One region of the Streptomyces sp. NPDC028907 genome, then DNA from elsewhere that is predicted to be linked to it. Evidence: riboswitches for the same ligand, from Rfam matches in the RefSeq annotation. Region 1 holds a riboswitch; the other holds the start of a gene.
What was found. Region 1 has a riboswitch for glycine ahead of gcvT (glycine cleavage system aminomethyltransferase GcvT). Riboswitches for the same ligand answer to the same signal wherever they lie in the genome.
Positions count from the first base shown of each region.

Region 2: it holds a riboswitch for glycine, as region 1 does, so the genes downstream of both, gcvP (aminomethyl-transferring glycine dehydrogenase) here and gcvT (glycine cleavage system aminomethyltransferase GcvT) in region 1, are expected to answer to the same signal.

Region 1 covers NZ_JBVHVE010000032.1:279-3,675, forward strand. The annotation lists gene gcvH (glycine cleavage system protein GcvH) at 1-376, opposite strand, end outside; gene gcvT (glycine cleavage system aminomethyltransferase GcvT) at 572-1,690, opposite strand; glycine riboswitch at 1,763-1,889, opposite strand; glycine riboswitch at 1,890-1,988, opposite strand; gene ACZ4UU_RS44410 (AAA family ATPase) at 2,159-2,833, shown strand; gene ACZ4UU_RS44415 (enhanced serine sensitivity protein SseB) at 2,913-3,397, shown strand, end outside.
Region 2 covers NZ_JBVHVE010000014.1:257,966-261,362, reverse strand. The annotation lists gene ACZ4UU_RS35640 (hypothetical protein) at 1-317, shown strand, start outside; gene ACZ4UU_RS35635 (PRC-barrel domain-containing protein) at 864-1,271, opposite strand; glycine riboswitch at 1,396-1,492, shown strand; gene gcvP (aminomethyl-transferring glycine dehydrogenase) at 1,668-3,397, shown strand, end outside.

The DNA.
Region 1 (3,397 bases):
AGCCGGCGGTGTGGGCGACGTACTCGTCGGCGGAGAGCAGGTCGGCCGGCTCCTCCGTGACGCGTACCTTGAACAGCCAGCCGCCCTCGAAGGGGGCGGAGTTCACCAGCGCCGGGTCGTTCACGACGTCCTCGTTGATCTCGGTGACCTCGCCGGTGACCGGGGAGTACAGGTCGGACACCGACTTGGTCGACTCCAGTTCACCGCAGGTGTCACCCGCGGTCACGGTCGAGCCGACCTCGGGGAGCTGGGCGTAGACGACGTCGCCGAGCGCGTTGGCCGCGAACTCGGTGATGCCGACCGTCGAGACGCCGTCCTCGGCGGTCGACAGCCACTCGTGCTCCTTGCTGTAGCGCAGCTGCTGGGGGTTGCTCATGGCCTGAATTCTCCTGTACGCGCGGGAGTGGTGATGAATGGGGGACTACTGGAAACGCGTGTGAGCAGCGCGAATGTGCGCAGGGTCACGCACGGGGGCCGCTGTCGGTCTCTACTTGTGGTCCGGTCTGCGGATCTGGGCCGGCCTTCGCGTCCGGGCCCGTCCTCGCGTCTGGGCCAGTCTCTCCGTACGGCGCTACTTCTGCCGCTTGTAGAACGGCAGCGCCACGACCTCGTACGGCTCGTGGCTGCCCCGGATGTCCACGCCGACCCCGGCCGTGCCCGGCGCCGAGTGCGCGGCGTCGACGTACGCCATCGCGATCGGCCTGCCGAGGGTGGGGGAGGGCGCACCCGAGGTGACCTCGCCGATGACCTCGCCGCCGGCGACGACCGGGTACCCGGCGCGCGGGACGCGACGCCCCTCGGCGATCAGGCCGACGAGGACGCGCGGCGGGTTCTCCGAGGCGCGGGAGGCGGCCGCGGCGAGCGCCTCGCGTCCGACGAAGTCGCCCTCCTTCTCGAACTTCACCACCCGGCCGAGCCCGGCGTCGAAGGGGGTCAAGGAGGTCGAGAGCTCGTTGCCGTACAGCGGCATGCCCGCCTCAAGGCGCAGCGTGTCCCGGCAGGACAGGCCGCACGGGACCAGCCCGACGCCCTCGCCCGCCTTGGTCAGCGCCTGCCACAGTTCGACGGCGTGCTCCGGCTTCACGAACAGCTCGAAGCCGTCCTCGCCGGTGTAGCCGGTGCGGGCGATGAGGGCGGGGACGCCGGCGACGGTGCCGGGCAGGCCGGCGTAGTACTTCAGGCCGTCGAGGTCGGCGTCGGTGAGCGACTTCAGGATGCCCGGGGACTCGGGGCCCTGGACCGCGATCAGCGCGTACGCGTCCCGGTCGTCGCGGACCTCGGCGTCGAAGCCGGTCGCACGCTCGGTCAGGGCGTCCAGCACGACCTGGGCGTTCGAGGCGTTGGCGACGACCATGTACTCGGTGTCGGCGAGCCGGTAGACGATCAGGTCGTCGAGGATGCCGCCGTCGGCCTGGCAGATCATGGTGTAGCGGGCGCGGCCGACGCCGACGGAGGCGATGTTGCCGACCAGGGCGTGGTTCAGGAAGGCGGCCGCCCCGGGGCCGGTGACGGTGATCTCGCCCATGTGGGAGAGGTCGAAGAGCCCGGCCTTCGTCCGCACGGCGTTGTGCTCGTCGCGCTCGGAGCCGTACCGCAGGGGCATGTCCCAGCCGGCGAAGTCGGTCATCGTCGCGCCGAGCGAGCGATGCAGGGCATCGAGCGCGGTACGACGGGGGTCAGTGCTGCTCATCGGACGTGTCTCCCAAGGCGATGGGGGTCCCCCCGCGCGAGCGAATTCGAGCGTGGGGGAGGGCGAGGTCGTTCCTCCCCATCTGTCATCGGAACCTGAGAGGTTCGCCCCGACCGCCACAGGGACGATCGACGGCTTGCACCTTGGGTGGGGCCGCGTGTCCCGGGTAGAGACAGAGCGGCCCGCTTTTCAGATGTGCCTCGCCCGCGCGGTAACGGGGCCTGAGAGATTCAAGGGAGGGACTTGCTCCTTCGGCGCCCCAGCGATGCACTGCTGGGGACTCTCCCGCGCGGATTCAAACGGCCGGTATGCAGTTGGCGCGCACATCATTGCACGCCCGCGCCCGTCAACGGCAGGCCGTGTCTGTAACCGGCTTGTGGCAGGAAGTGAACGAAAATGCGAGAGATCATCCATTACCTTCTCTTTACGCTCAGTGGGGACGGGGAATCCTGACCCCGGAGGAGGACGATGACGGTGAACCGCACTACGGCGTACGCCACGACCTCGGGCATGGCGCTGCCCAAGCAGCCCGTGGCCCCGGCGGCCGAAGCCCGCGGCAGGTGCCTGGCACCCGTGGTCCGTGATCTGCGCGAGCGCTCCGGACGCAGCCCGCGCGCGCTCCTCTTCGGCCCCAAGGACCTCGTCGTGATCACCGGCCTGCCCGGCAGCGGCAAGTCCACGCTGATGAAGAGGGCGGTGCAGGGCACCCGCATCGACTCCCAGGACACCCGGGACCGCTGGGACACCCGCATGCCCCGCTTCCTCCCCTACGCCATCTACCGTCCCCTGGTCCGCCTCGCCCACTACACCGCACTGCGCCGCGCCGTGCGCTCCGGCGAGGGCGTCGTCGTGCACGACTGCGGTACGCAGGCCTGGGTGCGCGGCTGGCTGGCCCGCGAGGCCCGCCGCCGCGGCGGCAGCCTGCACCTGCTGCTGCTCGACGTCGCCCCCGACACCGCCCTGGAGGGCCAGCGCGAGCGCGGCCGTGGTGTCTCGCGGTACGCCTTCCTGCGCCACCGCCGAGCAGCGGCCCGCCTGCTGACCTCGGTGGAGGACGGCAGCCTGCCCCAGGGCTGCGGCTCCGCGGTGCTGATCGACCGGGAGGCGGCGGACACCCTGCGCCACATCGGCTTCACGGGCTGAACGGCCACGGGGTCGCACGGCGCGGACACCGGATAGCCTTCTGAGCCACAGACGTGGTTCACAGCAGGTGGTCAGAGAGATGGACTTCGCAGCGGATCTCCCCGCGGACTTCCCGGCAGGGGCACACCTCCAGGGGCACGGCGGTTGGCCGGGCAACGAACTGGAGGAGGTGCTCTCGGCCTCCCTCGGCGTGCCCTCGGCCGGCGGCCGGATCATCGAGGTGCTGGGCCGCAGCTTCGTCTGGGTGCCCCTGCCCAACGGCGGCGGACCCGCCAGCGGTCCCCTGGACCTGCCGACCGTGGAGATAGCGGGCCAGGCGTACGTCCCGGTCTTCAGCTCCGAGGAACAGTTCCGCCAGGTCGTCGGGGCCCACATGTCGCACACCGTCGCCCCCGCCGTGGAATTCGCCCGGGGTCTGCCGCCGCAGGTGGGTATCGCTGTCAACCCCGACGGCACGGTCGGCATCCCCCTGCCTCCGGCCGCGGTGGCCGAGCTCTGCCGGGTGGGCCGCACCCCGCTGGACGGCCTCACCTCCGGCGGCCGCGTCAAGCTCTACGAACCCGA
Region 2 (3,397 bases), on a different contig from region 1:
TCGTCGTGATCTGCGGCTCCACCCGCTTCATGACCGAGATGAACGAGGCCGATCTGCGGGAGACCAAAGCCGGAAGGATTGTCGTCAAACCGGGCTGTGACATGAAGTCGCCGCACGAACTTTGGTCCGATCCTGTCGAGGCCGAGGAGCTGAAGGTTCGACTCGACGATCTGCACCGGGCGAAGATCCGGCTCGCTGATGAGGTGCTCGTAGTCGGCGACTACATCGGAGACAGCACCCGAGCCGAAATCGCCTACGCCCGGTCGCTGGGCAAGCCCGTGCGGTTCACGCACCCCGAAGTCGACCCTGACGCCTGACCGCCTACTGCCACCTCGACAACCAGGGCTGGCAGCCCGCCGCCTGACCGTCTCGCGATGGCTTCGGCCGCCGCCCACCCCACACCCTCCGCAGGCATCCCTTGGAATTGATCCTCTGGGTGTGCGGGGCGTGCGTGCCGCTGCTTCTGCATGGGTGGTGGTGGCCCGGCTGTCGTGGGTGGCGTGCGGGTGCCGGTGGCGCTGGTCGCGCGATAGGGGCTTCCGCAGCTCCTGGCAGAGGAGTCCGCTGATGTGCCGGCAGGGCGAATCGTTCTGAGCTGCGTTCGCGAGGGTGCCTCGTCCCGGCTTGGGCGCTGTCGCCGCTGCCGGTGGGCGGATCTGCCTGATGTGGAGTCGGGAGTCATGCTGAGGTCGCGTCCCGGGCTTCGTTTGCGTGGCCCTTGATGGTGTGCCGATGGTGCTGGTCGGCGGTGGGGGAGGCGCTGCGGAATGCCCGCGGGCTGGGCATTCGGAGGCGGTGTCAGGGGCTTTACCGGGAGGGCGTCCAGCCTTGAGGGGCGCTCGTGCTGTGTCGGTGGCGGGGGGTCAGGAGTGGGGGCGGGTTGGTCTGGGGCCGTTGTCTTCCGGGGTTTCCAGGCCTGCGATGTTGCCGAAGTCCCGGTCCGGGGGTGAGGGTGGAGGGGCTACGTCGAGGCCGTAGTGGTGGTAGAGCTGGAGTTCTTGTTCGGGGGAGAGGTGGCGGCCTACGCCGAAGTCGGGGGCGTCCTTGATCAGGGCGCGGTCGAAGGGGATGTGGAGGCTGCCTTCTACGAGCTCGCTGGGCTCAAGGGGGACGAAGGCGTCGCGGGAGAACAGGCCCGTGCGTATCGCTGCCCATTCCGGCACTCCGGTCGCGTCGTCGAGGTAGACCTCGTCGATGGTGCCGATCTTGGTGCCGTTGCGGTCGAAGGCCTTGCGGCCGATCAGATTGCGCGGATCGATGTCGGTCTGCACGGGCCCTCCACTTGGTCGCAACTCATCTGGAAGCAGTCGTAAGCACTACGAAAAGGCAGATTGGTGAGCGCGGCCACTCGAAGGTCCGTGCGTTGACCCCGCTGGTAGGCTGGCTAGCGGCTGCTGACCCCGTGCGGGAGAGTCCTCCGGACACCATCCGGAGGCGCCGAAGGAGCAAATCCTCCCCGGAATCTCTCAGGCACACGTACCGCACGGACGAGGTCACTCTGGAAAGCAGGGCGGGTGTCGACGGCTTCCGCTCTCACCGACGGTGAAAGCCGGGCGCTCTGTGCGACCCGGTGAAGCTCTCAGGTTGAGATGACAGAGGGGGAGGCCGTCCGGGTACCCGCGCCGTGGTGCCCCTCGAAGGTCGTGTCAGACCAGGAGGCCTCCGTAATGACCGCCCATCGCATTCCGCTCTCCGAGCTCGAACAGGGGATCCCTTTCGAGCAGCGTCATATCGGTCCTGACCATGAGGCTCGGGCCAAGATGCTCGCCCACGTCGGGTACGGCTCGCTCGACGAGCTCACCGCCGCCGCGGTGCCGGATGTGATCAAGAACGCCGACTCCCTCGACCTGCCGGGGGCGCGTACCGAGGCCGAGGTGCTCGCCGAGCTGCGGTCGCTCGCCGATCGCAATCAGGTGCTCGACTCCATGATCGGGCTCGGGTACTACGGGACCTTCACGCCGCCGGTCATCCTGCGGAACGTCATGGAGAATCCGGCCTGGTACACGGCCTACACGCCGTATCAGCCCGAGATCTCGCAGGGGCGGCTCGAGGCGCTGCTCAACTTCCAGACCATGGTCGCCGACCTGACCGGGCTGCCGACCTCCGGTGCCTCGCTGCTCGACGAGGGAACCGCCGCGGCCGAGGCCATGGCCCTGTCCCGGCGTATGGGCAAGAACAAGAAGGGGCTGTTCCTGGTCGACGCGGATGTGCTTCCGCAGACCATCGCCGTGATCGAGACCCGGGCCGAGCCGACGGGGGTCGAGGTCGTCGTCGCCGACCTCAGTGAGGGGATCCCGGCGGACGTCGCCTCCCGTGAGATCAACGGCGTGCTCCTTCAGTACCCGGGAGCTTCCGGTGTCGTACGCGATATCAAGGCCGTCATCGAGCAGGCCCACGAGCTCGGCGCCCTTGTCACCGTCGCCGCCGATCTGCTCGCGCTCACGCTGCTGAAGTCGCCCGGTGAGCTCGGGGCGGACATCGCGGTCGGGACGACGCAGCGGTTCGGTGTTCCCATGGGCTTCGGCGGTCCGCATGCCGGATACATGGCCGTGCACGAGAAGTTCGCGCGCAGCCTGCCCGGGCGGCTCGTCGGTGTGTCCGTGGACGCGGACGGGAACAAGGCGTACCGGCTGGCCCTGCAGACGCGTGAGCAGCACATCCGGCGGGAGAAGGCCACCAGCAACATCTGCACGGCTCAGGTGCTGCTCGCCGTGATGGCCGGGATGTACGCCGTGTACCACGGGCCCGAGGGGCTGCGCGGCATTGCCCGGCGCACGCACCGGTACGCCTCCGTCCTGGCCGCCGGGCTCGCTGCCGGCGGGGTCGAGGTCGTGCACGGCTCGTACTTCGACACGCTGACCGTGCGGGTGCCGGGGAAGGCCGCCGAGGTCGTTGCCGCGGCCCGGCAGAACGGCGTCAACCTGCATCTCGTCGACGCGGACCACGTCTCCGTCGCCTGCGACGAGACCACGAACCGGGCCCAGCTGGGTGCCGTATGGACGGCGTTCGGGGTCGAGGGGGACATCGAGGCGCTGGACGCGGTGACCGAGGACGCGCTGGCGGAGGGGCTGCTGCGCGGCGACGAGTACCTCACGCACCCCGTGTTCCACCAGTACCGTTCCGAGACCGCGATGCTGCGCTACCTGCGCAGGCTCGCCGACCGCGACTACGCGCTGGACCGCGGCATGATCCCGCTGGGGTCCTGCACGATGAAGCTCAACGCGACCACCGAGATGGAGCCGGTCACCTGGCCGGAGTTCGGGCAGCTGCACCCCTTCGCGCCCGCCGAGCAGGTGCAGGGCTATCTGACGCTCATCCGTGAGCTGGAGGAACGTCTCGCCGAGGTCACCGGGTACGACAAGGTGTCGTTGCAGCCCAACGCCGGGTCGCAGGGTGA